DNA from 3 places in the Vannielia litorea genome. Region 3 is predicted to be linked to each of the others. Evidence: riboswitches for the same ligand, from Rfam matches in the RefSeq annotation. Region 3 holds a riboswitch; each other region holds the start of a gene.
The links. Region 3 has a riboswitch for cobalamin ahead of KUV38_RS09310 (aromatic ring-hydroxylating oxygenase subunit alpha). Riboswitches for the same ligand answer to the same signal wherever they lie in the genome.
Positions count from the first base shown of each region.

Region 1: linked by a shared signal. The riboswitch ahead of KUV38_RS18750 (TonB-dependent receptor plug domain-containing protein) and the one ahead of KUV38_RS09310 (aromatic ring-hydroxylating oxygenase subunit alpha) in region 3 are both predicted to bind cobalamin.
Region 2: linked by a shared signal. The riboswitch ahead of KUV38_RS12265 (hypothetical protein) and the one ahead of KUV38_RS09310 (aromatic ring-hydroxylating oxygenase subunit alpha) in region 3 are both predicted to bind cobalamin.

Region 1 covers NZ_JAHVJR010000003.1:63,314-68,148, forward strand. Annotated here, with positions in the region: gene KUV38_RS18740 (GNAT family N-acetyltransferase) at 1-273, shown strand, start outside; gene nhaA (Na+/H+ antiporter NhaA) at 372-1,598, shown strand; cobalamin riboswitch at 1,701-1,905, shown strand; gene KUV38_RS18750 (TonB-dependent receptor plug domain-containing protein) at 2,033-3,859, shown strand; gene KUV38_RS18755 (ABC transporter substrate-binding protein) at 3,903-4,673, shown strand; gene KUV38_RS18760 (FecCD family ABC transporter permease) at 4,783-4,835, shown strand, end outside.
Region 2 covers NZ_JAHVJR010000001.1:2,513,318-2,518,152, forward strand. Annotated here, with positions in the region: gene KUV38_RS12255 (acyl-CoA synthetase) at 1-1,199, opposite strand, end outside; gene KUV38_RS12260 (homocysteine S-methyltransferase family protein) at 1,433-2,482, opposite strand; gene KUV38_RS12265 (hypothetical protein) at 2,617-2,928, opposite strand; cobalamin riboswitch at 3,052-3,257, opposite strand; gene KUV38_RS12270 (ABC transporter transmembrane domain-containing protein) at 3,323-4,835, opposite strand, start outside.
Region 3 covers NZ_JAHVJR010000001.1:1,879,418-1,884,252, forward strand. Annotated here, with positions in the region: gene KUV38_RS09305 (hybrid-cluster NAD(P)-dependent oxidoreductase) at 1-965, opposite strand, end outside; gene KUV38_RS09310 (aromatic ring-hydroxylating oxygenase subunit alpha) at 971-2,200, opposite strand; cobalamin riboswitch at 2,316-2,517, opposite strand; cobalamin riboswitch at 2,647-2,841, shown strand; gene nrdH (glutaredoxin-like protein NrdH) at 2,942-3,163, shown strand; gene nrdI (class Ib ribonucleoside-diphosphate reductase assembly flavoprotein NrdI) at 3,168-3,596, shown strand; gene nrdE (class 1b ribonucleoside-diphosphate reductase subunit alpha) at 3,578-4,835, shown strand, end outside.

The DNA of each region.
Region 1 (4,835 bases), on a different contig from region 3:
ATCCGCCACGAGGGCCGCCTCATTGCCATGGCCGGCACCCGCATGGCCGCACCCGGCTTCACCGAAATCTCCGGCGTCTGCACCGACCCCTCGGCGCGCGGGCAGGGCCTCGCCCGCCTGCTCTCGGCCCATGTCGCACATGCCATTGCGGTGACCGGCAACACGCCCTTCCTCCACGCCTTCGCGGCCAATCCGGCGGCAATCAAACTCTACGAGAGCCTCGGTTTCGCCATCCGCGCCGAGCTGGCCTGCGCGATCTTCCAGAAAACATGAGAAAAAAACTGCGACACCGCGCCTCACACGGTTGATCTGATCCGGCAGGGTTGCCATCTCGTTACGTAGGGAAGCTAAACGCGCAACAGGGACAGGGAATGCTCCGCAGAACACTCGATGAATTTTTCAGCTCCGATGCCGCCGGCGGTGTGGTGCTGATGCTCTCCGCCGTGGCCGCTCTCATGGTGGCCAACTCCTCGCTCAACCCTGAATACCAGGAATTTCTGGGCGCCTACATCGGCGTCACGGTGAACGGCGAGGGCATCGAGAAACCGGCGCTCCTGTGGATCAACGATGGCCTCATGGCCATTTTCTTCTTCCTCATCGGTCTCGAGCTGAAGCGCGAGCTGATGGAAGGCAAGCTGAAGAACCCCGCCGACGTGGTGCTGCCCGGCATGGCAGCGGTCGGCGGCATGGTGGTGCCTGCGGCAGTCTACGTGTTCTTCAACTGGGGCAACCCGGCCACCATCGGCGGCTGGGCCATTCCGGCGGCCACCGACATCGCCTTTGCGCTGGGCGTTCTGGCCCTGCTTGGCTCCCGCGTGCCCTCCTCCCTCAAGATCTTCCTGCTGACGCTGGCGATCCTCGATGACATGGGCGCCATCCTCATCATCGCCCTGTTCTACACCGCCAACCTTCAGGTTGATTACCTCTTCCTCGCCTGCATCCCGCTGGCGCTGATGATCTGGCGCAACCTGCGCGGGGCGCACCGCGTGGCCCCGATCCTGTTGCTCGGCGTGGTGATGTGGGTCTTCGTGCTCAAGTCCGGCGTGCACGCCACACTCGCCGGGGTGATCACCGCCTTCTGCATCCCGCTGAAGGACAAGTGGAACAAGTCGCCCCTGCACTCCATCGAGCACGGCCTCGCGCCCTACGTCCTCTACGTCATCGTGCCGCTCTTCGCCTTCGCAAATGCTGGCGTGGTGCTGCAGGGCATGTCGCTCTCGTCGCTGCTCGACCCTGTGCCGCTCGGCGTTGCGCTCGGCCTGATCGTCGGCAAGCAGGTGGGCGTCTTCGGCACCACATGGCTGATGGTCAAGACCGGGCTCGCCAAGCTGCCCTTCGGGGTCAACTGGATGCACATCTACGGCCTCGCCTGCCTCGCCGGGATCGGCTTCACCATGTCGCTCTTTATCGGCTCGCTATCCTTCTCGGATGCCGCCCTGATGAACGAGGTGCGCCTCGGCGTGCTGCTGGGCTCTGCCGTCTCGGCGGTGGTGGGCTTCCTCGTCCTGCGCGCGGCAACCAATGCCGGCAGCGGCGAAAAGGTCGAAGCGCTGAACCAGCCGGGCGCGGCAGAGCGGGCCGAGGCCGCGGCGGAGTAACCCGCGCTCAAGCCGTGCCGCGCCGCCCCGCACGGTGGCGCAGCACGGCCCCAGCCACCCAAAACCGTTAACAAATCCCTTGCGCGACTCCCCCGAGCCGCGCTAACCCGCCTCTGCTTCGGTTCGGGCGCAAGCCCGGAGCAAAAGGGAACGTGGTGCGGGGCAGAAGCCCCAAGGCCACGACTGCCCCCGCAACTGTAAGCGGAGAGCGAGGCCTGTGCGCCACTGGGGGAGCATCCCCCGGGAAGGCCGGCCAACTCGCGATGACCCGCAAGTCAGGAGACCTGCCGAGGCGATCACCCTGAACCCGTGCGGGGCGCACGGCGTGAGCGGTCAGTCCGTAGCGGTGACGAAAGCACCGTCCGCGGAACGCCTCGCATTCCAAAGACACCACGCCACAGCGGGCTCCGGCCCGACGCAGAAGGACTTTGGAGATGAACCGCCTCCTCGCCACCACCGCAGCCCTCGCGCTCTCCACCTCCGCGCTCTCCGCGCAGGAGAGCTACGACCTCGAAACCATCACCGTCACCGCCGACCTCTCCGACGGCACCGAAACCGACCGCACCGGCGCCACCGTCGAGGTGAGCACGCGGGAGGAGTTGGAAGCGGCAGGCGATGATGACCTTGCCACCTACCTCTCCCGCCAGCCGGGCCTTTCGCTGGCCGCATCGGGCGGGCCGGGCAGCCTCGCAGACATCCGGATGCGCGGCCTGCACCAGAAATACGTGAAGGTGCAGATCGACGGCATCGATGTGCTCGATCCGTCCTCTCCCTCCCCCTCCTACGACTTCGGCCTGATGGGCGTCTCCGGCCTCGGCCGCATCGAGGTGCTGAAGGGCTCGCAATCGGCCCAATACGGCTCCTCCGCCGTGGCCGGGGTGATCTCGCTCCAAAGCCGCCGCGCCACCGAAGAGGGCACCCACGTCTATCTGTCCGGTGAAATCGGCAGCTACGACAGCTTCGGCCTCGCCGCTACCGTCACAAGCCTCGGCGAGCGGCACAACTTCGCCGTCACGCTTGAACGCCTCGAGTTCGGCGGGTTCTCGTCTGCCGATGAAGAGGACGGCAACACTGAAGCCGATGGTTTCTCGTCGGTCCGGCTCTCGTTCAACGGCGAATACGCCCTGACCGACGCCCTCTCCATCGGGCTGTCCGGCTTTACCGAAAAGAGCACCGTCGCCATCGACGGCGGCTTTCCCTTCGGTGATACCGCCGAAGAGACAGATGGCACCTCGAACGGCTTGCGCGCCTTCGCCCGCTACGACGCCGGGGCCATCACCCATCAGTTCGAGGCCACCTATTACGACATTGAGCGCGACTATGCCGTGTCGGGCAACCGCTACGAAGGCGAGCGCCACGGGCTGCGCTACCTCGGCCAAGCCACGCTGTCGCCCTCGGTCCAGCTGAACTTCGGTGCCGACTACACGGAAGAAGACTTCACCTCCGCCACCTTCATCACCGCCACCGGCAAGCAGAACACCACAGGCGTCTTTGCCGAGGTCAACTGGGCCGCATCCAGCGAGCTCGATGTGTCGGCCGCCCTGCGCCACGATGCCCACAACCGCTTTGGTGGGCACACCACCGGTCGTCTGGCACTGGCCTGGCGCCCGCAGGAGGATCTGATCGTGCGGGCCGCACTGGCAACCGGCTTCCGCGCCCCCTCGCTTTATGAGCTCTACGCACCGATCTACGGTAACGACACCCTGACGCCCGAAACCTCGCGCAGCGCCGAGCTGGGCATCGAAAAGCGGCTTGGCGGCGACGATTTCGTCAAGGCCACGCTGTTCTACACAGAGGTCGATGACATGATCGGCTCCGATGCATTCTTCGTCTACACGCAGGTGCCCGGCACCTCTGTGAGCAAGGGGATCGAGCTGTCGGGCCGCAAGGCTCTGTCCGACAAGGTGTCGCTCTTCGGAAACTACACCTACACCGAAAGTGTGGATGAGAACGACCTGCGCGAATTGCGCGTGCCGCGTCACAACCTCGTCCTCGGTCTCGAGGCCGAGATCGCACCGCGCTGGAACGTCATCGGTGAACTCCAGCACGTTGCCGACACGCTCGACGTCGACGCGCAGACCTTCGCCACCATCGAGGGCGATGACTACACGGTCGTCAATGCGATGGTCACCTACGACGTGAGCGACAGTGCCGAAGCCTACTTCCGGATCGAGAACATCGGCGATGTCGAATACCAAACCGTCAACGGTTACGGCCAGTCCGACCGCGCCTTCTACCTCGGCCTCCGTGCCAAGTTCTAAGCACCTCGCCAGTGCGCTCGCGCTCTGGCTGGCGGGGGCCGTCATGGCCCTCGCCGCACCGCCCGAGCGGGTGGTGTCGATCAACCTCTGCACCGACCAGTTGGCCCTCGCCCTCGCCGCGCCGGGCCAACTCGTGTCGGTCACCCGCATGCTCCAGCGCGATGAGGAGGCAATGGCCGAGGCCGCCCGCGCCCTGCCGGGCAATTCCGCCCGCGCCGAAGAGGTCTACCTGCTCGCGCCCGATCTGGTGCTGGCAGGCAGCTTCACCGCGCCCGATACCCTTCGCATGCTCCAGCGCCTCGGCCTGACGGTCGAGGTATTCACCCCCGCCGAAACTCTCTCCGACATCCGCGCCAATATCCTCCGCATGGGCACCCTGCTGGGCCGCGAGGCCGAGGCGCAGGCTGAAGTCGCCGCTTTCGACGCCCGCCTCGCCGCCATTCCCGCGCCCACCGGCCCCGCGCCCCTCGCCGCTCTCTATGCCGCCAACGGCTATTCCGCCGGCGATGCCACCCTGCCGGGCCAGATGGTCAAGGCGGCGGGCTTTGCGCTGCTGGCCGAGGAGATGGGCCTGCCCTACGGTGGCGTCGTGCCGCTCGAAACCCTCGCCACCTCCTCGCCCGACTTGCTCATCGCCGCCCGTCCCGGCGCACCCAAGAGCCGCGCCGAAGAGATTCTCGCTCACCCGGTTGTCGCCGCCCTGCGCGATCAGGTCCCCACCGACACCCTCCACGACAGCGACTGGACCTGCGGCACCCCCTCCGTGCTCGATACCGTCGAGCGGCTGGCCGCGATCCGGGAGACGATGAAATGACTATAGGTCGGGATGTGTCCCGCCTCCCCCGCGCTTCGCGAACTGCGTCCAAGCGCGCCCGCCATGCGTGTCAGGCCACCAACCAATGGCTCGACCCTGAGGCCCACCCATGACCCCCGCGCGCCTCTACACCGCCCTCGGTGCCCTCACCGTTGTCCTCTT
Region 2 (4,835 bases), 630 kb from region 3:
ATCTTCACCTCGGTATAGGGGAAGGGCAGGCCCACGGAGCCGATCTTCTTTTCGCCCGAGGGCGGGTTGCAGGCGACGAGGCAGGTACATTCGGTGAGGCCGTAGCCCTCGACCACCTCGACCCCGGTTGCCTTCTCGAAGCGGTTGAACAGCTCAACGGGCAGCGGGGAGGAGCCGGAGAAGGCGGTTTTGACGCTGCTCACATCGGCATTCACCGGGCGCTGCATCAGCGCCGAGAGCGCGGTGGGCACGGTGATGATGAAGCTCACCTTCCAGCGTTCAATCAGCTTCCAGAAATTGTCGAACACACCATCGCCACGGTATCCGGCGGGCGTGGGGAAGATCACATGCATGCCGCTGGCGATGGCGGCCATGAAGATCACGTGACAAGCGAATACGTGGAAGAGCGGGAGCGGGCAGATCACGTTGTCCTGCTCGGTGAAGAGCAGCTCATGGCCGATCCAGCCGTTGTAGACCATCCCCGAGACCTTGTGCTGTGCCACCTTGGGCATGCCGGTGGTGCCGCCGGTGTGGAAGTAGGCCGCCACGCGGTCTTCCTTGGGGTCGTCGAAGGTGAGGGCATCCGAAGGATGCTTGGCCAGCTCGGCGTTGAAGTCGAGCACCTTGGCGTGGTGGACGGTCTCGGTCTTGGGGCGGATGAATGGGATGATGAACTTCTTCAGGCCGGTGACGTAGCGCAGCAGGTCGATCTCGAGCACATGGGTGACGTTCGGCGCGTGCTTCACCGCCTCGGCGGCCTTCTGGGCCACATCGGACTTGGGGAAGCTCTTCATCGTCACCAGCACCTTGGCGCCGGTCTGGCGCAGGATGGCCGAGATATGGTCGGGCTCGAGCAGCGGGTTGATCGGGTTCACGATGCCCGCGACCGCGCCGCCGAGGAGGGTCACGACGGTCTCGTTGGCGTTGGGCAGCAGGTAGGCGACCGTATCGGTCGGGCCAACGCCGAGGGAGCGGAAGAGGTTGGCCGCCTGGGTCGTTTTGGCGTGCAGCTCGTTCCAGGTGAGGGTCTCGGCATGGGCGCCGGGATCGGAGAAGATCTGGTAGCTCAGGGCAGGACGGGCGCCGTGGTTGGCCTTAGTCTTCGAGATGAAGTCATAGATCGTGGTCGGCATGCCGCGCTCTTCCCAGGTCATCTGGTTCTCGATCGCGCGCAGGTCCGCAGTGCTCTGAAAGCTCATGGTCATTCCTCCCCTTGGCCACGGGCCGCTCTCATGGCGGCTCCGCGACGTGTTGGGAGATAGTGAGCGAGAGCCGCGCGGGGATCAAGCGGCATGGGGCTGTGACGTGGGGTTGCGAAGCGGCAGGGGCGCCGTAGTGCCGTGCGCAAGCCCGAGAACCGGGCGCGTTGAACAGCACCACCGGCCCGATGGGGTGAAGGCGCCCGGCGGGATTGCCCGCCGGGCGCCGGGGCTCAGGCGGTTTCGCCCAGCGCCTTGATGTGCTCCGGCAGCCGCGCGTTGCTGCCGTACATGAAGTGGTTCTCCATCCGCTCCGAGAAGCGGCTGGCCTCTGTCACCCGACCCACGGCCTCGGCCACCTCGCGGATCAGCATGGGGTTCGCGCCGCAGCAGACGCCGAGGTAGTTCACCCCGAGTTCCTGCGCCTGCCGCGCGAAGGCGCCGACCTCGTAGCGGTTGCAGAACATCGGATCGAGCGCGGTCGGGAAGGCCCGCCCATGCGGCGCCGGGCAGGTGCAGCCGCTGTCATCACTGAGGTTGAAGAAGGTCGGCTCCGCCTCGGTGGTCCGATAGGGAATCGGCAGCGCGCCCACATGGCACGACACCGCCGCCCGCACGGCCCGTAGCCAGGGCATCATCGTTTCCGGCCCGCGGAAGCAGTTGAGACCGACCACATCGGCCCCGCCCTGCTCCAGCGCCTGACAGGTTTCGACGATGCCACGACCGTCGCGCATCTCTTCGCCCGCCATCGGGGCCAGCGTCAGCACCACCGGCAGGCCGGAGGCCTTGGCGACATCCAGCGCGCAGAGCGCCTCCCCGGCGTAGTAGAAGGTCTCGCCGATGATCATGTCGGCGCCCTCCTCGACGGCCCAGCCGACCATCTCCTCGAACATCGCACGCACCTCGGCCTGCCGCGCCGGATCGTCCGGTGCCCAGATGTTGGTGTTGGAGATGTTGCCCGCCATCAGGTTGCCGGGCCGCTCGTTGGCCACCTCGCGGGCGATCCGCAGCGCTGCCCTGTTCAGCGGCTCAAGCAGATCCTCCTTGCCGATCACGCGCATCTTTTCGCGGTGGCCGTTGTAGGTGAAGGCCTCGACGATATCGCTGCCCGCGCGCTGGAAATCCACGTGCAACGCGCGCAGGGCATCGGGATGTTCGAGCGCCACCTCGGGCACGAACTCGCCGGCGCTGAGATAGCCCCGCCGCTCCAGCTCGAAGAGGAAGCCTTCGGCGCAGATTACCGGCCCTTCGTCGAGCCGTTTTGTCAGTTGGTTCTCACTCATGGATCAGTCCTTTCCTGTCGATCCGTCCGTGACCATCGTTGGGAACGCCGAGCCTCGCGGGTCCGCCTGGGCGGCCCGCTGCAATGGTCCTCGGCCTGACCGCGCGGGTGCCGCGCGGCCGGGTTCGCAAGATGTCAGAGAGGCATTCGCAAGCTGCGTTTGGCCGCCGCCCCGCCGCGCCGCCGCTGTGCCGGCATCGCCAGCGACAGCGGGGCAATCGGCCCGCAGAGCGAGGCCGTCAGCAGCGCGCAGAACTCCGCCAGCGCTGGCGAGCCTGCGGCGAAGGGCGTTGCCCGGGCGTGGGCCGCGCGCGCTGCGCTCGGGTAGTCCGCCGCGCCGGGCAGCCCCGCCAGCCATTGCATGAAGCCAAGTTGGCCAAGCTGCCGCGCCTCGTCTGGCGGCAGCGGGCCTATATCGAGTTGAATGATCGTCCGTTCCAGAAGCATCGCGCCCTCCGCGCAAGAAGGCGGGGGCTGGTGGCGGCTGGCGATGTGAAAGGCCTTGTTGGCTTCATCCCGTCTCTCCACCCCAGGGCACCCCGCCCGGGTCTCAAGGTGACTGCAACGCGTGGACCACGCGCTGGTGATGGCAGGTCTCCTGACTTGCGGGTCGTCACTTCCCCCGACCTTCCCGGGCCGTTGGCCCAGTGGTCATTTCGGGGGTCGCTCGCCGCTCACAGTTGCGGGGGCAGTCGCGGATTAGGGCTTTTCGCCCGCACCGCGTTCCCTTTTCAGCCGGCCTTTCGGGGCCGGACACCATCGGGGCGGAAGATGCGGGATGTGGCGGGCTGTGTCTAGCGGATTCGCGCGGGGGTTGTAGGGTGGCGCAACGCGTTGCGCCCTACTCCGCCGCCAGCCCCTCGGTGAACTGGAGTCGGGCCAAACGGGCGTAGAGGCCGCCCTGTGCCACGAGGCTGTCATGCGTGCCCGTCGCGACGATCTGGCCCTTTTCGAACACGAGGATGCGGTCGGCCTTTTTCACCGTGGCCAGCCGGTGGGCGACGATGAGCGTGGTGCGCTCGGCAGAAAGCGCCTCGACCGCCTGCTGCACCAGTTGCTCGCTCTCGGCATCAAGCGCCGAGGTGGCCTCGTCGAGCAGCAGCACCGGGGCGTCACGCAGGATGGCACGGGCAATGGCGATGCGCTGCTTTTGCCCGCCCGACAGCATCGCCCCGCGCTCGCCCACATAGGTCTCGTAGCCTTCGGGCAGCTCGGTGATGAACTCATGGGCGGCGGCGGCGCGGGCGGCGTCCTCGACCTCGGCCTGCGTCGCTTCAGGGCGGCCGAAACGGATGTTCTCGGTCACGGTGGCAGCAAAGATCACCGGGTCTTGCGGCACCAGCGCAAGTTGGGCGCGCAGGGCCTCACGGGTGGTGGCATCGAGCCGGGTGCCATCCAGCGTGATCTCGCCCGAGGCGGGATCGTAGAAGCGCAGGAGCAGCTGGAAGATCGTGGACTTGCCTGCACCGGAAGGGCCGACGAGGGCCACGGTCTCGCCCGGCTGAACATCGAAGCTGACGCCCGAGAGCGCGGCCTCGCCGGGGCGGGTGGGATAGTGGAACACCACGTCCTGAAAGCCGATGGCGCCCTTGGCCCGGCCGTCCAGCGCCAGCGGCTCTGCGGGGTCTCTCACCGTATCCTCGGCCACCAGCAGCTCGATCAGCCGCTCGGTCGCCCCTGCGGCGCGTTGCAGCTCGCCCCAGATTTCGGAAAGCGCCGCCACGGCCCCGGCCATGATGCCAGCGTAGATGACGAACTGGACTAGCTCGCCCGCGCTCATCACCCCGTCGCGCACGTCGCGCGCGCCGATCCAGAGCACGCCGAGGATACCGCAGAAGACCACGAAGATGATGATCGCCGTCATCGCCGCGCGCACCGTGATGCGGGATTTCGCACTCTCGAAGCTTTTTTCGGTGACACCGGAAAACTGCGCCTTGGAGGGCGCCTCATGGGTGAAGGCCTGCACTGTCTGCACCGCCAGCAACGCCTCGGATGCATTGCCGGAGGAGGCGGCGATCCAATCCTGGTTTTCGCGGGAGAGCGTGCGGAGGCGGCGGCCCAGAACGAGGATCGGAACGATCACCACCGGAATGATACCCAGCACCATCAGCGAGAGCTTGGGCGTGGTGAAGAACATCAGGATCAGCCCGCCGACGAAGAGCAGGATGTTCCGCAGGAACCAGCTGGCCGAGGAGCCGATCACCGAGAGGATCAGCGTGGTGTCGGTGGTGATCCGGCTCAGCACCTCGCCGGTCATCAGCTTTTCGTAATAGGCGGGCGACATGCCGATCATCCGATCGAACACCGCTTTGCGGATGTCGGCCACCACCCGCTCGCCGAGGCGCGTGACCAGC
Region 3 (4,835 bases):
GCGGTCTTGCGGATCTTGCAGGTGCCGCAAAGGCCGAAGGTGCAGCCCGAGGGGATGCCCAGCCCTGCCGCCCGCGCCACGGCGAGCACGGTATCTGTCTCGCGGCAGGTGCGGCTCACACCGGAGAGGCCGAAGGTCACCTCTGCCGTTTCCGCCGCCTCGGGAACGACATCGTCATGCTCGGGGATGTCCTCCACCGTCTCCACCGGGGCTTTGAAGCTCTCCTGATGGTAGCGCTCCATTTCGTAGCCCATGCCCTGGAGCGCCTCGCGCACGGCAGTCATGAAGGGCTCCGGGCCGCAGCAGAACACCTCGCGGTCGAGATAGTCGGGCGCCATCAGGCCGAGCATGAGCTGGTTCACCTGCCCCTGATAGCCGGTCCACGGGCGATAGCGGTCGGCCTCTTCGACCACCCATTTCAGCACGATGCCCGGCACCCGGCTGGCCATGTGCTCCAGCCGCTCGCGAAAGATGATCTCGGAGGGGCGCTTGGCGCAGTTGATGAAGACGATGTCGGGCTCGGTGCCGATATCCCACATGAAGGTGGTCATCGCCATCGACGGGGTGATGCCGCTGCCCGCTGAGATGAAGAGATACTTCTTCGCCGGGTGGTTCATGTGGCTGAACAGCCCCGCCGGGCCGAAAGCGCGGATCTGCATGCCGGGCTTCAGGTGATCGAGCATCCAGCGGGTGCCGATGCTGCCTTCCTGCGCTTTCACCGTGACCGAGATCGACCGGGGCCGGGAGGGCGAGGAGGAAATGGTATAGGTGCGGTGCACCAAGCCCTGCGGCGTGGGCAGCTCAAGGGTGATGAACTGGCCCGGCAGATAGTCGAAAATCGCCCCCGAAGGCGCGCGGAAGGCAAAGCTTGCGGTGTTGGGCACCTCGGGGATGACGGCCACGCATTCGAGCGGCTCGCTGTCTTTCCAGATGCTCTGGCCGGTGATCGGGGTCAGGTCGTTCATGCGCCCTACTCCGCCGCCACGCGCAGCGGTGGCAGGGCGCGGGCCAGCGTGGCGCAATACCACGCGACGAACTGGATCACCCCGTCTTCCTGCACCGCCGAATAGGGCCCCGGCTCATAGACCGGCGAGTTGATGCCACGCTGGTTGTTCTCGACCACTTCGCGGTCTTCGTCGTTGGTGTGGGTCCAGACCTCGGTAAGGCGCTTGAGGTCGTAATCCACGCCTTCGACCGCGTCCTTGTGGACCAGCCATGTTGTGGTGACACGGGTCTCCATCGGCGAGATCGGGGTCACGCGGAAGGTGATGGAGTGGTCGCTCAGAAAATGGTTCCAGGTGGTGGGGTAGCTGAAAAGCAGCAGCGTACCCGCATCCCGCGCCGGGATGTGGCCGAGCCGCTTGGTTACGGCGATCTTGCCGTCCATCGTGTAGCTCTCCGCCCCTTCGAGCAGCGGCATCCGCGCAACACGGTAGGTGCCCTGCGGGTCAAGGAAGAAACGCGATGGCGCGCCCATGCCCTCCAGCCGCGCGAAATGCGCCTCGACGGGGGCCGGACAGCTGCCATCGGCCGCCACGCCACCAATCACCGGGTCTTCGGGGAAGGTCCGGCAGAGCGAGGGGTGGTTGCCCGCGCAGTGGTAGCATTCGCGGTTGTTCTCCCAGACCAGCTTCCAGTTGCCGTTCTCGATGATCGAGCTCTGGTGCGCGACCTTGGCGTTGCCCAGATCGTGGGGTGCCAGATAGGGGCCGACCTTGGCGGCGAAGGCCTCGAAATCGGGCGCCTCCTCGGCAAGACAGATGTAGATCAGCCCGGCGAGGTTGCGGCAGTGGACTGGCTTCAGCCCATGCTGGCTGGCGTCGAAATCCGGCCCCATGTCGCGCGCCCAGAGCAGGCGGCCATCGAGCTCGTAGGTCCACTGGTGGTAGGGGCAGACCAGCTTGGGCCCTACCCCGCGCTCGTGCTTGCAGAGCACCGAGCCACGGTGACGGCAGGTGTTGTGGAAGGCCCGGATCTCGCCATCGGCGCCGCGCACCAGCACCACGTTGTAAGCGCCGATCTGCTGGGTCACGTAGCTGCCGGTTTTCTCCAGCTCGCAGGCTGGGATCGCGAAGAGCCACTCGCGGTAGAAGATGGTCTCCATATCCGTGCGGAAGATGCCCGGGTCGGTATAGAACGGCTGCTCCAGCGCATGGCCGGGCCGGTGCCGGGCAAGCAGCTCGTGGATCGCTTGGCTCATCTCTCAGGTCTCCGGCCGCGCGCTGCGGGCCCGTTGGGGCGGAGGGCAGACAGGAGCCGTTTCAGGCGCGGCGGGGAGGAGCCGACCCGTCAGGCGCCATGACCGCCACCCGCGGTTCGACGTGTTCCACAAGGGCTGGTTTCCGGACTTGGCCGTGGCCCTTGCGGGGCCGAAGCGCGGCACCTTCCCGGGCTCCTCCCGCCCAGTGGCCTTGCCACGCCCCATCACGGCTTTACCGTTGCGGGGGCAGTGCCGGAGTTGCACCGGCTTCCCAATTCTCGAGCCTGTCGGCCCGCACCCTGTAGCTCCGTGATACGCGCAGAGGGGCCGCCGGGATACACGGTTTGCGACGCAGCGCGCGGTGAAAAAGACACGCCCCGAAATTCATCCACAGAATAATCGCGCTGAGCACACCACTAGATGTTGACACCCCTCTGCCCTGCCGCCCAATATGGTGGAGCTTTGGTTCCCCCGGGAAGACTCGGGGGCGAAGAGGGAAGCCGGTGTAAATCCGGCACTGCCCCCGCAACTGTAAGCGGCGAGTCGCGGTTCAAATCCACTGGTGAATCAACACCGGGAAGGCGAACCACCGGCGCTCGAGCCGCAAAGTCAGGAGACCTGCCAGAGCATGAACGACGACCGCGGCGGAGGGCCCGGGCGCGCAGGCGGGCATCAGGCAGAGCCCCGTCTCCGTGTCCCCACCGCCGGAAAAAATCAGGCAAGACCCAAGGGGACAAAAACATGACCATCACCGTCTATTCCAAACCCGCCTGCGTGCAGTGCACCGCAACCACCCGCGCCCTCGAGGCCCGCGGCCTGCCGTTTGACGTGATCGACCTCACCGAGGACGAAACCGCGATGGAGATGGTGCAGGGCCTCGGCTACCGGCAGGCTCCCGTCGTCGTTGCCGGTGACGACCACTGGGCCGGGTTCCGCCCCGACATGATCGGCCGGCTCTCCTGAGCCGATGAGCGCGGCGCGGGGGCATCTGGTTTACTTCTCCAGCGGGTCGGGCAACACCGCCCGTCTGGTGGAGAAGCTGGACCTCCCCGCCACCCGCCTGCCGATGAGCGCGACGGCACCGGTGCCACAGGTCACCGCGCCCTTCGTGCTCATCACCCCGACCTATGCCGACGGCGAAGGCCGGGGCGCGGTGGCCAAGCCGGTCATCGCCTTCTTGAACCGGGCTGAGAACCGGGCGCTCCTGCGCGGCGTGATCGCCGGGGGCAACCGCAATTTCGGCGCCACCTTCGCCCGCGCGGGCGGGGTGATTGCCGCCAAGTGCAACGTGCCGCTGCTCTACCGTTTCGAGCTGGCAGGCACCGAAACCGACATCGCCCGCATCCGCGCCGGGCTCGACACATTCTGGGGAACACAATGCTTGACGCCAGCCTGACGCAGGGCCTCGACTACCACGCGCTGAACGCGATGCTGAACCTCTACGACGCCGAGGGAAAGATCCAGTTCGAGGCCGACAAGATGGCCGCGCGGCAGTACTTCCTGCAGCACGTCAACCAGAACACGGTGTTCTTCCACTCGCTTGACGAGAAGCTCGGCTACCTCGTGGACGAGGGCTATTACGAGCCGCAGGTGCTGGACCAGTACTCCAAGAACTTCCAGCGGGCGATCTGGGATGCGGCCTACGGAAAGAAGTTCCGCTTTCCGACCTTCCTCGGCGCCTTCAAGTATTACACCTCCTACACGCTGAAAACGCGGGACGGGCAGCGTTACCTCGAGCGTTACGAGGACCGGGTGGTGATGAACGCGCTCGCGCTGGCGCGCGGTGAGGAGGCGCTGGCCATGCAGCTGATGGAAGAGATCCTCTCCGGCCGCTTCCAGCCCGCGACGCCCACCTTCCTGAACGCCGGCAAGAAGGCGCGGGGCGAGTTCGTTTCGTGCTTCCTGCTGCGGCTAGAAGACAACATGGAGAGCATCGGGCGCGGCATCAACTCGGCGCTTCAACTGAGCAAGCGTGGCGGCGGCGTCGCCCTGATGCTGACCAACATCCGCGAGCACGGTGCGCCGATCAAAGGGATCGAGAACCAGTCTTCCGGCGTGATCCCGGTGATGAAGCTGCTGGAGGATTCCTTCAGCTATGCCAATCAGCTGGGCGCGCGGCAGGGGGCGGGGGCGGTGTATCTGAACGCGCACCACCCCGATATTTTGCGCTTTCTCGACACCAAGCGCGAGAACGCCGACGAGAAGATCCGCATCAAGACGCTGAGCCTTGGCGTGGTGATCCCCGATGTGACCTTCGAGCTGGCGAAGAAAAACGAGGACATGTACCTCTTCTCGCCCCATGACGTTGAAAAGGTCTATGGCTGCGCCTTCTCGGAGATTTCTGTCACCGAGAAATACGACGAGATGGTCGACAACCCGAAGATCCGGAAGAAGAAGATCAACGCCCGCGCCTTCTTCCAAACGCTGGCCGAGATCCAGTTTGAGAGCGGCTATCCCTACATCATGTTCGAGGACACGGTGAACAAGGCCAACCCGATCGCGGGCCGCATCGCCATGTCGAACCTCTGCTCCGAGATCCTTCAGGTCAACGAACCCTCGGCGTTCAATGACGATCTGAGCTATGCGCAGATGGGCACCGATATTTCCTGCAACCTCGGCAGCATGAACATCGCCC